Regions from separate parts of the Bradyrhizobium sp. MI1.3 genome, predicted to be linked through region 1. Evidence: predicted binding sites of a transcription regulator. Region 1 holds the regulator's gene; each other region holds the start of a gene.
What was found. Region 1 encodes LexA, which represses DNA repair genes until DNA is damaged. Its sites were predicted from a motif close to TGTTCNNNNTGTGTTCNG; they were not measured.

Region 1 (4,281 bases):
GTCCAGCATCGGCCTGCGCAAACCGGATGCGGAGGCTTTCGACCACGTCGTTGCGGCGATCGGCGTGCCCGCCGGGCGCATCGTGTTCTTCGATGATCTTGCTGAAAACATCGAGGGAGCGCGGGCGCGCGGCTTGACGGCGGTGCATGTGACCTCGCCGCGTGACGTCGGGAACGCATTGAAGGCATTGGGCATTTGACGAGGAGTCGGTGTCGCGAAACCCACGGCGGCACCGCCCGCCGGGACCAATTTTGAGAAATTGAGGAACCCGATCACTTTGTGCATTTTTGTACAGAGTTCCGGGAACGGAATACCGCCTTCCGGACTCTTAGAGTCCGTTGGGACTTCTACGGACGGATGCATCATCGTGCTGGGCAAAACCTACCTCACCAAGCAGGCCTCTCTTCTTCTTGAATTCGCCAGGACAACTTCAGATTCGGACCTTTCCGCCAAGCTTGTGAGCAAGGCCGCCGACCTGAAATCCCAGGCCGATCCGCTGCCCGACAAAGACCAGGGAGCCAAGGCGCCCGACGTAACTCCCGGGCAGGCAGGGAGCTGATCGATGCAGCCCGGGGCGCTCGTCGTTCTCGCCTTGCCGTGATTTTCCTTGCCGTGATTTTCGTCGCTTCCATGGCCGCGCGACGCGCTTGATCCTGCCTTCCGGAACAATGTGAAGCGGCGGGATGACTGTGCCCGCTCAGCGGTTTTTGCCTCTGCGCCCGCGCTCGGCTAGAAGACGTGCGGAACATTCGCCCGAACGTGCCGAGCAGGAGTTTTCGCCGTGGCCTTGATGCCGGTTTCCGACGCGCTTGCCGCGGTGCTGGCGGGTGCAGAGCCGCTGCCGGAAGAAATGATTTCCCTCGACGAGGCCCATCATCGCGTGCTCGCGTGTGACCTCGCGGCGCGGCGCACGCAGCCGCCGCAGGCGATGTCGGCGATGGACGGCTACGCGGTGCGCGCGGCCGATGCCGCGACGATCGATTCGGAGCTCACCGTGGTCGGCGAAGTCGCGGCGGGCCGACCGTTCGCCGGGACGATCGGCGCCGGCGAGGCCGTACGGATCTTCACCGGCGGCGTCGTTCCCGGTGGCGCGGACGCCGTCGTGATCCAGGAGGACACGGTCGCCGCCGGCAAGCGGATCATGATCAAGGAAGCCGCGATCGCCGGTCGGCACATCCGCCCCGCCGGCGTCGATTTCCGCGAGGGTGACGTGCTCCTGCGCAAGGGAAGCCGTGTCACCGAGCGCGACCTCGCGCTCGCTGCCGGGATGAATCATCCGCACCTTGTCGTTTTCAGGCGTCCAAAGGTCGCGATTCTCGCCACCGGCGACGAGCTGGTGATGCCAGGCACCACGCCAGGCCACGGCCAGATCGTCTATTCCAACGGCTACGCCCTGCACGCGCTCGCCCGCAGCGAAGGCGCCGAGACGATCGACCTCGGTATTGCCGCCGATACGCTGGAGGCGACCACCGCCGGCATCCGCCGCGCCCGCGAGAGCGGCGCCGACATCCTGATCACGACCGGCGGCGCATCGGTCGGCGACCACGATCTGGTCCAGCAGGCACTGCGGGACGAAGGCATCGCGATGGCGTTCTGGAAGATCGCGATGCGGCCAGGCAAGCCGATGATGCACGGGCGACTCGGCGCAATGGGTGTGATCGGCCTGCCGGGCAATCCCGTGTCGTCCTACGTGTGCGCTTTCCTGTTCATGGTGCCGCTGATTCGCGCCCTGTCGGGCCGTTCAGTGATTCACCATCGCCGCGAACGCGCCGTGCTCGGCCGCGGCGTCGGCGCCAACGACCAGCGCGAGGACTATCTGCGCGCGCATCTGGAGGAGCGTGACGATGGCACACGCGTCGTTCTTCCCGTCAATCATCAGGACTCTTCGCTGCTTGCGAATCTCGCTGCAGCACAGGTACTTCTCGTGCGCGCACCATTCGCGCCGAAGGCCGAAGCCGGCACGGCTTGCGAAGTGTTGCGGCTCCCCGTCTGAGCACCCCCGCAACGCGCGTTCTGCGAACTTTGCTCTGTTCACGGTAAATTAAGCAGTTGCGGAACATGTATCGAACATATAGTGTCCGTTCATGATTTGTTTCGAGCATGTAGCGGCTTATTGCCGAATTCTGCGTCTCGGAATCGGACGACATCAACCGGGGGACTTTGGTCGAGATGTTAACGCGCAAACAATACGAGCTTCTGCGGTTCATCAGTGAACGTCTGAAGGAAAGCGGCGTGCCGCCCTCCTTCGACGAGATGAAGGATGCGCTCGATCTGCGCTCGAAGTCGGGCATCCATCGCCTGATCACGGCGCTCGAGGAGCGTGGCTTCATCCGACGCCTGCCCAACCGCGCCCGTGCGATTGAAGTCATCAAGCTGCCGGAGCTCCAGGCAGCCGCCGGCAGCCGCCGCGGCTTCACCCCCAGCGTCATCGAGGGCAATCTCGGCAAGGTGCGTGCGGGCTCCAGCCTGCCCGCGGACGAGGGCGAACGCCCCGTGGCGGTACCGGTGATGGGCCGCATCGCCGCCGGCACGCCGATCGAGGCGTTGCAGACACGCAGCCACACCATCAGCGTACCGCCCGACATGCTCGGCTCGGGCGAACATTACGCGCTGGAAGTGCGCGGTGATTCCATGGTTGATGCCGGCATCCTTGACGGCGACATGGCGCTGATTCAGCGCAACGAGAGCGCCGATACCGGCGACATCGTGGTGGCGCTGATCGACGACGAGGAAGCGACGCTGAAGCGCTTCCGCCGTCGCGGCGCCTCGATCGCGCTCGAGCCCGCCAACGCTGCCTATGAGGTCCGCATCCTGCCGCCCAATCGGGTGAAGATTCAGGGCAAGCTGATCGGGCTTTACCGGAAGTACTGATACCGGACGTACTTGATACCTGGAGAAGTTGGCGCCTCGCGCGCTTCCGATCGGCATCGCCGGTCAGAGATTGGAGCGGATCATCGTCCGCTCCGGCTGGATAGTCTTTCTGGTTCTGCACAGACTATCCGGCCCCTCCTCCGGCGCTGGCTACTCGCGACGCCCAAGAAGCAGCACCGAAACAGCACCGCTTCGCGGCTCGAGTGTGCGAGGAAACAGCGACGAGCGATCGAGGTCGTTGCACCAGCCGGCAATATTCGCGCATGCGCCTCCCGAATGCATCGCAACTCTCTTTGTTCCTATTGAATTCGGGAAAGATAATGTGATCGCGGCTTGCGGAAACCAGCCGCAGATTTGCCCACAACCGAGCAGAGCTTTCGTGCTTCAACTCTGATAGAGGCCTGCGCCTCGATAAGAGACGCGGGTTGCTATCCCAGCATGAGGAGCACCCGATGTGTGACTACAGCCTGCATGCCGTCGCGTCGCGCCCCGCCGAAGTCGGCGAGACGATCGTCACGACAAATTTCCGCGGCACCTCGACGCGCGGCTTCGCCTCCGCAGCCGATCCGTCTGTTGCCGTCTGCCTGCTGCCGGGAACGGAGCTCGCCTTCGCAGACGACGTCCGCTACGACAATCGCTGGATCTGGACGCGGACCATCAATTCCCGCGTGGGCAAGTTCGGCAAGATCGATCCGCACGTTCCCGACCGCCATCATGACGCGATCGAATTCCCCGACGGCAAATTTGTGCTGGTGACGCAGCTCGTCGAAGGCCAGCGCGCGACCGTGCTGCAACTGCCTGTGACCCAGTCGGTCATCGAGCGCGAGCACAAGGCGCAGATCATCGCCGACAGGCAGCCGACCGTCACGCACCTGCCGATCGGCTGAAACAGCCGCCCTCCGGCTACGAGGTCGGAGGTCAGGATTGAATTGCCATCGCCGGCCGTGGCCGGCGAGATGGTGTGGTTTGCGCCAGCGAATCCGAGCGGACGCACCGACCCGCTGCGTTGCTCCGCACCATCAGATCAATCGTCGGCCTGCAAGTCGGTCTCCGCCGGCGTTGCGTCCTTGATGCGGGGCGCGGTCGCCTTCGGCGCAAGGCTGCCGTCGAAATCACCCTCGCCGGCGCCGGCCGGCAACCAGGGGCGGCTCGTGCCTCTCGCCCTCACCGCCTGAACCACAAATCCGTCACCACGCTGCGTCAGCGCCAGTGCGCTCTGGCTGGCGAGCCGCTGCCGATCGACCACCATCGCCGCGCAATCGGGCGGCGCGGGACGCGTCGTCACCACCAGCGCGGCCCGACTGCAATCGTCGGCGAGAGCGTCGACCCGCAGTGCCAGCGCGACCAGCCTCCCGTCGATCAGTGGCGTCACGCAGCCGGATTCGTCACAGGACACGCCATCAGCCAGCG
Region 2 (4,281 bases), on a different contig from region 1:
GGTCAGGGACCTGGAGCAGCTGACCAAGGTGTATCGCGGGATTTTGACGCGGTATTTTGGGTAGGCTCTTCTGCCCGCCCAAACTCCGCTGTCATCGCCCGGCTTGACCGGGCGATCCAGTATTCCAGAGACGGCAGTGACTGAGCCGAGAGGCCGCGGCGTACTGGATGCCCCGGTCAAGCCGGGGCATGACAGTGGTGGATGTAGCGAGAGCGCGCGCCCTCACCCCAATCAGTAATCCACCTGCATCAGATACAGCCCGTCCGGCGGGGCGACGATGCCGCAGGCGGCGCGGTTGCGTGCAGCGAGCGCTGCGGAGAGATCTTCGGCGGTCCAGCGGCCTTCGCCGACCCACATCAGCGACCCCACCATCGAGCGCACCTGGCTGTGCAGGAACGAGCGCGCCGAGGTGAGAATCGTGATCTCGCGCCCGTCGCGCAGCACGTCGAGTTGATCGAGCGTCTTCTCCGGCGACCTGGCCTGGCACTCGGTGTCGCGGAAGGTGGTGAAATCGTGCTTGCCGAGCAGGCGTTGTGCCGCCGCATGCATCGCATCGGCATCGAGCCGGCGCGGCACACGCCAGGCGTGGCCGGCATCGAGCGCGAGATTGGCGCGGGTGTTGACGATGCGGTAGCGATAGTGGCGCTTGATGGCCGAGAAGCGCGCCTCGAAAGTCTCCGGCACGATATCGGCTTCGAGCACGGCGATGGGATGCGGGCGCAAATGCGCATTCAAGCCGTCGCGAAAACGGCCCTGCGGAAACTGCTTGTCGATATCGACATGCGCGACCTGGCCGCGCGCATGCACGCCGGCATCGGTGCGCCCGGCGCCGTGCACGCGTGCATCCGCGCCGGTCATCGCCTTCACCGCCGCTTCCAGCGCGCCCTGCACCGAGGGCAGCGTCTCCTGCACCTGCCAGCCGAAGAACGGCGCGCCGTCATATTCGATGATGAGCTTGTAGCGGGGCATCTTGTCCAGTTTCGCTGTCATCGCCCGGCTCGACCGGGCGATCCAGTACTCCGCAGCCTATCCGTTCGACCGAGAAGCCTCGGCGTACTGGATACCCCGCCTTCGCGGGGTATGACAGCGTCAGGTGAATTTGGCGCCGGGCTTCAACGGCACGCCACGCAGGAAATCCGCGGCCTGCATGCGTGCCTTGCCTTCGCGCTGGAGCTCGATCAGGCGGATTGCGCCTTCGCCGCAGGCAATGGTGAGGTGATCGTCGAGCACCTCGCCGGGTGCGCCCGCGCCTATCGCCAGTTCGCAACGCAGGATTTTTACGCGCGCGTTCTCGCTCACGCCGGTGAGCTCGGCCCAGGCGCCGGGAAACGGCGACAGGCCGTGGATATGGCGCAGCACCTCGCGCGCGGGCCTGGTCCAGTCGATCCGCGCTTCGGCCTTGTCGATCTTGGCGGCGTAGGTGACGCCATCCTCGCTCTGCTGCTTGAGCTGAAGTCCGCCGCGGTCGAGCGCGGCCATGGCGCGCACCATCAGATCGGCACCGAGCCGGGCCAGACGATCGTGCAGATCGAGCGCGGTCATATTGTCCGTGATCGCGAGCCGTTCCGCCATGGCGACGTCGCCGGTGTCGAGGCCAACATCCATCTTCATCACCATCACGCCGCTCTCGGCATCGCCGGCCATGATCGCGCGATTGATGGGAGCAGCACCGCGCCAGCGTGGCAGCAGCGAAGCGTGCAGATTGTAGCAGCCGAGCTTTGGCGCATCGAGGATCGCCTGCGGCAGGATCATGCCATAGGCGACGACGACGGCCGCATCGGCGTCGAAGGCGCGGAATTCTTCCCGCGCCTCCGGCGTCTTCAACGTCTTCGGCGTCAGCACGGGCACGCCGAGCTTTCGCGCGGCCTCTTCCACCGGGGTCGGCTGCAATTGCAGGCCACGCCGTCCGCCGGGCTTCGGCGCGCGCGTATACACGGCCGCGATCTCGTGGCCGTGCGCGACGAGCTCGAGCAGCGTCGGCACGGAGAAATCGGGCGTGCCCATGAAGATCAGGCGGAGGGGCATGACAAGGACTCGGTACGTTCCCTCCCCCCTTGTGGGGGAGGGTTAGGGAGAGGGGTGCCACACGACGCGCTCTCTCGGTTTGAGGTTTCGCGGCACGCACCTGATTCAGATGACGGAGAGACTTCCGTCTGGGCTACCCCTCTCCCCCGCCCTCCCCCACAAGGGGGGAGGGAGCGCAGGGGAGTGTGAGGCAGCACTAAACCTTACTCACTCGCCGCGCTTGGCGGCTTTCTCGAATTTCTTCAGCACGCGGTCGCGCTTGAGCTTCGACAGATAGTCGACGAACAGCACGCCGTTGAGATGGTCGATCTCGTGCTGGATGCAGGTGGCGTAGAGGCCTTCGGCGTCCTCCTCATGCACCTTGCCGTCCAGATCGATGTAGCGCACCCGCACCTTCGCGGGACGCTCGACCTCCTCGTAATATTCGGGGATCGACAGGCAGCCTTCCTCGTAGACCGACAGGTCCTCCGAGGAGGCGATGATTTCCGGATTGATGAAGACGCGCGGCTCGGGCTTGGTCTCGCCGTCCTGGTCGGGCTTGGCGAGGTCCATGGTGATCAGCCGCAACGGCTGCGCGATCTGGATCGCCGCGAGCCCGATGCCGGGCGCGTCGTACATGGTCTCGAACATGTCGTCGGCAAGCTTGCGGATCTCCGGCGTGACCTTCTCGATCGGCTTGGAGACCAGACGCAGCTGCTTGTCGGGCAGGATGATGATTTCTCTGAGGGCCATGGCCGCGATTTAAGCCGCGCGTTCGATGCGGTCAATGCGGCCGGGAACCCGTTAACCCTCCGCTAACCATAAAACTTCGGGTTTCGTTAACCATCAAAATTAACAGGGCATTACCTCGAAATGTTCGCTATTCGTTCGTGCCACAGTGCGAATCGGCTAGAAGGGCAGGCATGAACGAGATCATTTTCACGGCTGGCGACTGGCCGGTGCGCACGGTGGACGCGCTGATCGGCTTCGGCGCGCTGGTCCTCATCCTGCTGGCGGTCATCGCCGTGGTGATTGCACGCTCGGGGCGGCGCGGCGCGGAACTCGCGATGGCCAACGCGATCCGCGCCGACGAACTCGAGGAGCGCATCAGCCAGATGCTGCATGCCCAGAGCGAGGCTTCGGGGCGGGTCGATGCCATGACCCAGACGCTGGCCGGCCGCCAGGCAGACATGGCACGCGCGGTCAACGAGCGGCTGGATTCGGTGACCCACCGGGTCGGTCAATCCATGGAGCACACCACCCGCAACACCATGGAGAGCCTGCGCGCGCTGCACGAGCGGCTCGGCATCATCGACAGCGCGCACAAGAACCTCACCGACCTCACCACGCAGGTGACGACCCTGCGCGACGTGCTCGCCAACAAGCAGTCGCGCGGCGCCTTCGGTCAGGCGCGAATGGAGGCGATCGTCCAGGACGGTCTGCCGAAGGGCGCCTACGAGTTCCAGTTCACGCTCTCGACCGGCAAGCGTCCGGACTGCGTCGTGTTCCTGCCCGACCAGCGGCCGCTCTGCATCGACGCGAAATTTCCGCTGGAAGCGATGACCGCGCTGCATGATGCGCGCACCGATGAGGAAAAGCGGATCGCCACGCAGCGGCTGCGCGGCGACGTGATGAAGCACGTCAGCGACATCGCCGAAAAATATCTCGTCGCCGGCGAGACCCAGGAAATGGCGCTGATGTTCGTGCCGTCGGAATCGGTCTACGCCGAAATTCACGACGGTTTCGACGACGTGATCCAGAAGGCGTATCGCGCCCGCGTCGTGCTGGTGTCGCCGTCGCTCTTGATGCTCGCGATCCAGGTGATGCAGCAGATCATGAAGGACGCGCGCATGCGCGATGCCGCCGACCAGATCCAGACCGAGGTGATCAAGCTCGGCGACGATCTCGGCCGCCTGCGCGAGCGCGTGCTGAAATTGCAGAAACACTTTGCCGACGCCAACGAAGACGTCCGCCAGATCCTGATCTCCGCCGACAAGATCGAGAAGCGCGCCGGGCGCATCGAAGAGCTCGATTTCAGCAAGACCGATGCGCCCGAAGCCCCGCATCTGGTGGCGACCGGCGCTGCCGAGCTGTTCCCGAGGAAGCTCCAGGCGGGGGAGTGATTCTACGCTGAGATGCGGTAACCTGCCGCCTCAATCTCGCTGTCGCGGGCCCGCGGGGCCCGGGGGCCCCCGATACCACAGGCGCGCCATTAATGGGGGAGCAAAAACCCAAAAAAAAAATGTGAAAAAGAGATTGTGTTTATGATAAAAAACG
Region 3 (4,281 bases), on a different contig from region 1:
AAGGAAACTCGTTACCGCCGGGTTGATGCCGGTATCTGGGGATGAGAATCTCAGTCGGTTAAGCGCTTCTGTTCGTTTTTCGCTCGACTTCAGTGAGAACCAAATAGCTGTTCTTGCCGAAGCTGATCGCCCACAGCGCTGCCCAGGCGCCCCACCTGTTCCTGACCTCGATCTCGACGATTTGGCCAGGAGTGGTGCGAACGATGAGCGGTTGGCTTCTGCCCCAATCAATAGTCGCCTCGATCGTGCAGGCACCGGCCGGCAGCGTGACCTCCAACGCGTCATTGCGCGCAAGCTTCCCAACGCTGGTCCCGTTGACCCACAACTCGTACGACCTCAGCCGATCGGCATATTGGGACGGGCGGACAAATCTGATGGTGCAGGCATTGACGTCGGTCATGGTTCAATCTCGGGCATGGTGATGTTGTCGAGAAAGCTGCGGCGGCGCATTGCTCAGGCCAACTGGCGCACATCCTCCGCGAGTGCGCGGTAGGACAGCGCTTCGGCCAGATGCAGCCGGCCGATCTTGTCGGCACGATCGAGATCGGCCAGCGTGCGCGCCACCCGCAGCACGCGGTGATAGCCGCGCGCCGACAGCCGCATGGTCTCGGCGGCGTCGCGCAGCAGCTTCTGGCCTTGCGCATCCGGCTTGGCGATCTCCTCCAGCACCGAGGCCGGCGCTTCGGCATTGGTGCGAACCTTCGGCAGGCCGGCGTCCGCGTAGCGTGCGAGCTGGATGTCGCGCGCGGCGGCCACGCGCGCGGCGACTTCGGCCGAGCCCTCCGCCGGCGGCGGCAGGATCAAATCGGCCGCGGTCACGGCGGGAACCTCGATGCGCAGGTCGATACGGTCCATCAGCGGCCCCGAGATGCGGGCCTGGTAGTCGCCAGTGCAGCGATCGATGCGGCCGCGCTTGCAGGCATAGCCGGGCTCGAACGCATTGCCGCAGCGGCACGGATTCATCGCCGCGACCAGCATGAAGCGTGCGGGATAGGTGACGCGGTGATTGGCGCGGGACACCGAGACCTCGCCGTTCTCCAGCGGCTGGCGCAGCGAATCCAGCACGCGCGGATCGAATTCGGGGAGCTCGTCGAGGAACAGCACGCCCTGATGCGCGAGCGAGATCTCGCCTGGCCGCGCCCGCATGCCGCCACCGGTGAGCGCGGCCATGCTGGCGGAATGATGCGGCGATCGAAACGGCCGCCGCGCCGTCAGTGCGCCGCCCTCGATCTCGCCGGCGACAGAGGCGATCATCGAGACTTCGAGCAACTCGCCCGGTGACAGCGGCGGCAGGATCGAGGGCAGGCGTGCCGCCAGCATCGATTTGCCGGCGCCGGGCGCGCCGATCATCAGCAGGTGATGGCCGCCGGCGGCCGCGATCTCCAGCGCGCGCTTGGCGCTCTCCTGGCCCTTGATGTCGCGCAGGTCGAGCGGCGAGGCGGCGGCTTCATGCACCTTCGGCACCGGCCGCGACAGCACCTGCGTTCCCTTGAAATGGTTGGCGATCTGGATCAGCGAACTTGCGGCGATGATCTGGATGTCCGGGCTCGCCCATGCCGCTTCCGAGCCGCAAGCCGCCGGACAGATCAGCCCCTCCTCGCGCACATTGGCGCCGATCGCGGCGGGAAGGACACCGGCCACCGGTGCGATCGATCCGTCGAGGCCAAGCTCGCCCAGAACCGTGAAGCCGGTCAGCGCATCCGGGGGGATCGCGCCGATCGCCCCCATCAGCCCGAGCGCGATCGGCAGGTCATAATGGCTGCCCTCCTTGGGCAGATCGGCGGGCGCGAGATTGACGGTGATCCTGCGCGCCGGCAGCGCCAGCCCAGAGGCGATCAGCGCCGAGCGGACCCGCTCGCGCGCCTCCGACACCGCCTTGTCCGGGAGACCGACGATCGCGAAGGCCGGCAGACCGGGCGCGACCTGCACCTGCACGTCGACCGCACGGGCCTCGATCCCCTCAAAGGCGACGGTAGAAACCCGCTGAACCATGCCCGAACCAGCCTGCCCTTTTGCACAATTAGGGGTAGCAGAGCGGGCCAGTTCTTGCAAGAACAATACGGGAACGGGTCGAGAGGGCCGGAAGGCCTTAACCGATCGTAAACACGTCGAAGACACTACGCCTCGAATGCAAGCTGCTCTGCTCAGCACATTCCAACGAATGTCCGCTACTCCTAGGCTGCGGGATGGGCCGTGGTCTAACGGGTGAACAATTCAGATGCTTGCAAATCGCCGGAGAAGCGAACGACGGATGTGCACGCGGCTCGCCAAGATTCATTTTGGCGCGGGTTCGCTGCCGCGGGACTGCACGATCACGGATATTTCGGATGGCGGCGTGAAAGTGGTGGCGGAATTTCTGGAAGTGCCGCCGCAATTCACCATCATCTTCGCGCCCGACTATTCCCGGCAGTGCCGCCTGCGCTGGCGCATCGGCTGCGAGTTCGGCGCTGAATTCACCGACTGAGCTTTCGGAAGCGCCCCGCCTTAACGGGACTTTAGCGTTAATCGGTAAGCATCTCTGATCAGTCGCCGAGTGATCAGAGTATGTCCAAGCGTTTGTCCGTCGCCTCTCCTCCGGCGAGATATCTGTTTTCCGCACTTCTGATCTTGGCCTTGGGCGGCTGTCAGACCACCGGCATCGAGGACATCACCGGCGCGCTCGGCGGAAAATCGGACACGGCTGTCAGGGCCGAGGCCAAGCCAGACGTGAGGCCGGACATGGACGCGCTGCGCGAGCGCTATCGCGCCAAGCCTGGCGATCCCAACGTCGCGCTCGAATATGGCAAGGCGTTGCGCCAGACCGGCCAGCGCGCGCAGGCGCTCGCGGTGCTGGAGCAGGCCGTGCTTGCCCATTCCAGCAACAAGGCGCTGCTCGCCGGCTATGGCCGCGCGCTCGCCGACAGCGGCAGTTTCCAGCAGGCGTTCGACGTCCTCGGTCGCGCGCATTCGCCCGAGGATCCCGACTGGCATATCCTGTCGGCGCAGGGCGCCGCGCTCGATCAGCTCGGTCGCAACGAGGAGGCGCAGCAATACTACGCCGCCGCACTGAAAATCGTGCCGGACGAACCGTCGGTGCTGTCCAATCTCGGACTGTCCTACATGCTGCAGAACAATCTGCCGCGGGCAGAGGAAACGATGCGCCGCGCGCACGAGCGCAATCCCGCCGATCTCCGGGTGCGCGCCAATCTCGCGCTCGTGCTGGGACTGGAAGGAAAGCAGGCCGAGGCCGAAACCATCGTGAAGGCGGACCTGCCGCCGGATCAAGCGGCGGCAAAGGTCACAGCGCTGCGGCAATTGCTGGTGAAGAAGCAGCAGCGGGCGGAGAAGTAGCCCGCTCATTCCTGAGCTCGACAGATTGAGCCTCGCCGAGCGCACCGAGGGAGGTGCATTCCCTCCCCCTTGTGGGGGAGGGCTAGGGAGAGGGGTAGCCCAGGAAAAAGTGCTGATTGGTGACGATGCATCGAATGGGTGCGCGACGGAAAGAGTCCCCGTGTAGCACCCCCTCCCTGCCCCTCCCCCACAAGGGGGGAGGGAACGGAGAGAGCTCAGCTCTTGTCCCTACGACGCCTTGCGATGCGGGGCTGACGCGCGCCCCGACCTGCCCTTCAGCTTCTTCAGCAGCGGCCCGAGCAGCGAGCGCTTCGGCTTCTTCACCTCGCCGCGCCCGGCGAGGCGGTTCGCCATGTTCTGGAACAGCTCGGTGGTGCGGTGGCTCTTGGAGACCTCCGCGATCATCTGGCCGTTGTTGGCCGCGGTCGAGAACAGCTTTGAATCGAACGGGATCACCGCGATCGGCTGGCTCTCCATGGTCTTGGCGAATGCCTTGACCTCGATCTCCGCCCGCTTGGGCATGCCGACCTGGTTGATGCAGTAGAGCGGTGGCCGGTCGTTCGGCCGCGCCGCCTTCAACACGTTCAGCATGTTCTTGGTGTTGCGCAGGTTCGCAAGATCGGGCTCGGCCACGATCACGATGTCGTCCGCGTTGACCAGCGCACGCCGCGTCCAACCCGACCATTGGTGGGGAACGTCGAGCACGATGCAGGGCGTCGTCATGCGCAGCGTGTCGAACACCGCATCGAAGGCCTCCGCGCCGAAATCGTAGACGCGGTCAAGGGTGGCAGGCGCAGCAAGCAGGCTGAGACGCTCGGTGCATTTGGAGAGCAGACGCTCCATCAGGGCCGTGTCCGGCCGATCCTGCGACAGCACCGCATTGGCGATGCCCTGCACCGGGTCCTGATTGTAGTCGAGGCCCGCGGTGCCGAAGGCGAGGTCGAGATCGAT
Region 4 (4,281 bases), on a different contig from region 1:
GGCTGCAGTCGGCTGGACGGCTTCGGCAGAGGCCGCCGATCTCAATTACGGGCAGCGTGCGCCCTATACGGTCAATCAGCCGCTCAATGCCTATAGCTGGGCCGGCCCGTATCTCGGTGCCAATCTCGGCTATGAATGGGGTTCGGTGAACAACAATCCCGCAAAGCCGTCAGGCTTCGTCGGCGGCGTTCAGGCCGGCTACAATTTCCAGACCGGCCCTTGGGTGTTCGGCGTCGAGGGCGACATCCAGGCCGCCGGTGCCGACGACACCTTCGCGCCGTGGAAGTTCTCCAATCCGTGGTTCGGTACCCTGCGCGGCCGCGCCGGCTATGCCTTCAGCAACGTGCTGTTCTACGGCACGGCGGGCCTCGCCTTCGGCGAGCTGCGCGCGCAGACGTTCGGCTGGACCGAGTCGCACACCAGCGCTGGCTGGACCATCGGTGCCGGCGCGGAAGTCGGATTCGCGCCGAACTGGAGCGCCAAGCTCGAATATCTCTATATCGATCTGTCGACGAGTCAGTTCGCGATTACAGGCGTGTCAAACGGCTATAGCGCCAGCGTTGTGCGCGCAGGCGTGAACTATCACTTCTGATAGCTAAGAAGAAAATACCGGACCAACCTCCCGGCCGCTTGCGGCCGGGATTTTTTTTACGCCAGGCTCGCTAGGGAAGGATGACCAAATCGACCGCCTTCGGCCCCTTGCCCTTCTTGTCCGGTTCGACTTCGAAAGTAATACGCTGTCCTTCGGCAAGGTCCTTCAGTCCGGCCCGCTCCACAGCAGTAATATGTACGAAGACGTCGCGGCCCCCGTCGTCCGGCTTGATGAATCCGTAGCCGCGCTCACCGTTGAAAAACTTGACCGTTCCCGTCATGGCCATCGGGAAACTCCCCCTCATTGCTCCTCCGTCGTGACGCAGACGCACGTCACGATATGACCGGGCCTTACGAAGCCCGGGAGCTGGCCATCCTTGGGCAGACCATTTGGTCCGACTGGATCTTTCTTAGGCCTTCACTCCGCCGCAACCATTCGCGGAAGCGGAACGTAAAGCCAGTCACGGAAACAGCATAATACGGTTCTCCGCAGATTGACCACCGCTCCTGCATATTTTTCCCAAGATGCCGGAGTGTTACGGTCTCGGCACCTCTAATCGGAATCTGGCAGCGCCACCCTGGCCGAGCGGCATTTCCAGCTCGGGCAGGATCGTCTTGAGCTCGCCCTGCAGCGTGTAAGGGGGATTGACGATCAAGAGCCCGGTGGAGGTGAGAGTTGCACCGTCGGCCTGCGGCGCCACGCTGAATTCGAGGCGCAGGCATTTTCCCGGCGGTTTTGCTGCGGCTGCGAGCCGCGCCACTGATTGCACCAGCGCGTCGGTGGCGCGCCGGCTCTTGGCGGGATACCAGATTACATAGATACCGGTCGGCCATTTCGCGAAAGCCGTCGAGAAGGCCTCGCCGAGCTTTTCGAACTCGTCCTTTGCCTCGAACGGCGGGTCGATCAGGACGATCCCGCGCCGTTCCTTTGGCGGCACGAAAGCCGGCAACGCCATCCAGCCGTCGAGGTCGACCACGCGGGCCTGCTCGTCATGGCGCAGCACGCCGATCAGCGCTTTCCGCGCCTTCGGCTCGAGTTCGCAGGCGACGAGGCGATCCTGCGGCCGCATCAGGGCGCGCGCGATCAGCGGCGAGCCCGGATAGGCCTTGAGCTCGCCTTTCGGATTGAAGGCGCGGACGATGTCGAGATAGGGCTTGGTCAGTGCCATGGCGTCGTTCGACAGCCGCGCGTGCATCAGCCGCGCAATGCCCGTCAGCCACTCGCCGCCGCGGCGCGCCTCGTCGCTTTCGAGATCGTAGAGGCCGGCGCCGGCATGGGTGTCGATGACGCGGAACGCGCCCGGTTTGTCCTGGAGATAGGTGATGATGCGCGCCAGCACGATGTGCTTGATGACATCGGCGAAGTTGCCGGCATGGAAGGCGTGGCGGTAATTCATGCAAGAGCACTACGCCACGTGGCGGCTTGAGCAAAGAGGCACGATGCCTGGGCTACCCACCCCGGATCGGCGGCATCGCCACCTGGTCGCGGCGGCAGGCGCGGCGGTCGATCTCCTCGCAGGCGCGGAATTGCAGGTCCTTGCTGAGGCAGATGCGGACTTCCGATAGCCGCGTCCGGTTGCAGGTGATCGAGACGGCGGCATTGCTGAGGCCCGGATTGGCCTTGATGAAGGCTTCCTCCACCTCCGCCGGCGCCACGGTCTTGGCCTGCGACAGATCGAGATATTCAGCCGGAATCTTGATCGCGGCGCGCGCCTTCCGGATCGTCTCGAAATAGCTGCGGTCGGCGAGCCCCGAGCAGGTGCCGTGCTTGTCCCATTCGTTGAAGATCAGACCCGGCGCCGGCATCAGATCGAGCATGGAGGAGACGATGCTGCGGTTCAGCCGCGGCGAGGGCCGCTGGCAATATTCCGGAAAACCGTTCTCATATTGCGGCCACAGACCATGCACCACGAAAGCGTAGGGCCGTCCGCTGCACTGGGTCTGCGAGCGGCCGCCGCGCTCCGCCGCCTCCTCGCAGAAGGAGGGCGACCACGACAGCGACAGCACATAAAAATCGAATTCGCCGGGCGTGTTCTGCCGCTTGTCCTGGGCCTTGGCACCGCCGGCCAGCGCAGCCAGCCCGGCTGCAAGCGTCAGCGAGATCATCAGGCGGGAGAAAAAATGCAATCTGGAATGAAACATGGCGACGCCCCTCAACTAGACTGTGCAGAAGAGCCTAGCAGGCGGTAAGAACATTTCAAGAACAAAATTCGGACGACCGTCGTTCGGCCGCCTGATCGGTCCGGATCAGAACTTTTGCAATTATTGTTTGGCGGCGCGGCAGGCCGGGTTGTAGGCCCAGTTGCGGTCGAGCCCGACCACACACCATTCGACGCCCTGGCCGTAGCCGGCGAAGCCGCCATCCTCGACAATCGAGAAATGCACCTTGCGCAGCTTGCCATCCGTGAGCATAGCCTCGCCGGTGCAATAGCGGCGCGGGATGTTGTCGGACGCCCAGGGCCGGAACGCGGTCTCGTGAACGGCGGAGAAGCCGGTGATCTTCAACGAGGAATTCCAGAACGAGCTTTCTTTCTCCCAGAACTGGCTGGCGATCGTCGGCAGCGCCCTGTCGCATTCGGAGACGTTGCCGTCATAGCGCGGCCCGCTCAGCCAGAAATTCAGCTCCAGCGGATTGGCGGCCCTGGCCTCACCGAGCGACAGCGCCCCGAACAGGAGGCCGAGCACGGCGGCAAAGCGGAGCGATTTCAGGAAGGTCGAGGCGCGCATGGGCAATCCAGACAGCATGATCTGCGAGGGTCGGACGGTGCCGCGAAGGCCGGGGGAGGTCAAGTGCAGCGCGGCAACACTTGCCGACGAGTTGACCGCAATGCTGCACCAGAGGGGTCTTCGGTTCTTTCCACCGCCGCGCCGGCACCGTAAACTGCCACCAACCAATCGGAGTGACGGGAATGCGAATCATTGCGGCCGCGGGCCTACTTGCCTTGGGTATGATGGCGAGCCAGTCGGCGCGCGCCGATCTCCTTCCGGTGCCTCCGTTCAAGGGCAACGACACCGGCGGTATCATCGCCTATTCGATGGCAACCCAGGTCGATGCGCGGCAGGTCGCGGTCGATCACTGCGCGCGCTACGGCAAGGTCGCCAAATTCCTGGCGATGCAGGCCTATGAGGGCGGCTACATCTCGTTCTCCTGCCGCTGGGTGCCTTATGGCGCGGCCGACCAGCCGATCCGCACGCTCTACTGAGGCGCTTTCGCAGCGCCGCTACCTCTCAGCCGGGAGCTTCCCACATGACGCGCAAACTCGCTTTGCTCGGCTCCGCCCTTTGCCTCGTCGTGTCGGCAGGCAGCGCCCGCGCTGACGACCTGCCGGTGCGCAAGGCGGGCCTGTGGGAATTGAAGATGGTCAGGACCGGCACGCCGGTGCCCGAGATGACCATGCAGCACTGCACCGACGAGACCGTCGACAAGGAGATGAACAACAACGTCTCCCCGATGGCCAAGCAGATTTGCGCCAAGCAGGACATCAAGAAGACCGCGACCGGCTATGTCAGCGATTCCGAATGCAATGTCGCCGGCATCAGCACGACCTCGCATGCCGAGATCACCGGCGATTTCAATTCGGCCTATACAGTGAAGACGTCGTCGCACGCGCAAGGCGGCGCCGCCGGCGCAGCAGGCCGCGACACGACCCTGCAGCTCGAAGCGAAATGGCTGGGGGCCTGCAAGCCGGA

Region 2: def (peptide deformylase) is a predicted target of LexA. The motif match lies at 2,879-2,896, and genes of this name have one in related genera.
Region 3: AC0L3A_RS07365 (YifB family Mg chelatase-like AAA ATPase) is a predicted target of LexA. The motif match lies at 2,051-2,068, and genes of this name have one in related genera.
Region 4: AC0L3A_RS02495 (ribonuclease T2 family protein) is a predicted target of LexA. The motif match lies at 2,780-2,797, and genes of this name have one in related genera.

What each region holds. Positions count from the first base shown of each region.
Region 1 covers NZ_JBVVPQ010000013.1:101,616-105,896, reverse strand. Annotated here, with positions in the region: gene AC0L3A_RS12395 (HAD family hydrolase) at 1-199, shown strand, start outside; gene AC0L3A_RS12390 (hypothetical protein) at 368-559, shown strand; gene AC0L3A_RS12385 (molybdopterin molybdotransferase MoeA) at 782-1,993, shown strand; gene lexA (transcriptional repressor LexA) at 2,170-2,871, shown strand; gene AC0L3A_RS12375 (hypothetical protein) at 3,324-3,758, shown strand; gene AC0L3A_RS12370 (ComEC/Rec2 family competence protein) at 3,896-4,281, opposite strand, start outside.
Region 2 covers NZ_JBVVPQ010000128.1:14-4,294, reverse strand. Annotated here, with positions in the region: gene dapE (succinyl-diaminopimelate desuccinylase) at 1-64, shown strand, start outside; gene truA (tRNA pseudouridine(38-40) synthase TruA) at 232-969, opposite strand; gene fmt (methionyl-tRNA formyltransferase) at 1,090-2,025, opposite strand; gene def (peptide deformylase) at 2,233-2,757, opposite strand; gene AC0L3A_RS38965 (DNA recombination protein RmuC) at 2,928-4,127, shown strand.
Region 3 covers NZ_JBVVPQ010000007.1:173,387-177,667, forward strand. Annotated here, with positions in the region: gene AC0L3A_RS07360 (hypothetical protein) at 59-400, opposite strand; gene AC0L3A_RS07365 (YifB family Mg chelatase-like AAA ATPase) at 454-1,992, opposite strand; gene AC0L3A_RS07370 (PilZ domain-containing protein) at 2,219-2,464, shown strand; gene AC0L3A_RS07375 (tetratricopeptide repeat protein) at 2,545-3,330, shown strand; gene AC0L3A_RS07380 (CpaE/TadZ family protein) at 3,559-4,281, opposite strand, start outside.
Region 4 covers NZ_JBVVPQ010000003.1:32,229-36,509, reverse strand. Annotated here, with positions in the region: gene AC0L3A_RS02510 (outer membrane protein) at 1-592, shown strand, start outside; gene AC0L3A_RS02505 (cold-shock protein) at 663-878, opposite strand; gene AC0L3A_RS02500 (23S rRNA (adenine(2030)-N(6))-methyltransferase RlmJ) at 1,128-1,988, opposite strand; gene AC0L3A_RS02495 (ribonuclease T2 family protein) at 2,041-2,733, opposite strand; gene AC0L3A_RS02490 (hypothetical protein) at 2,854-3,318, opposite strand; gene AC0L3A_RS02485 (hypothetical protein) at 3,501-3,794, shown strand; gene AC0L3A_RS02480 (DUF3617 domain-containing protein) at 3,839-4,281, shown strand, end outside.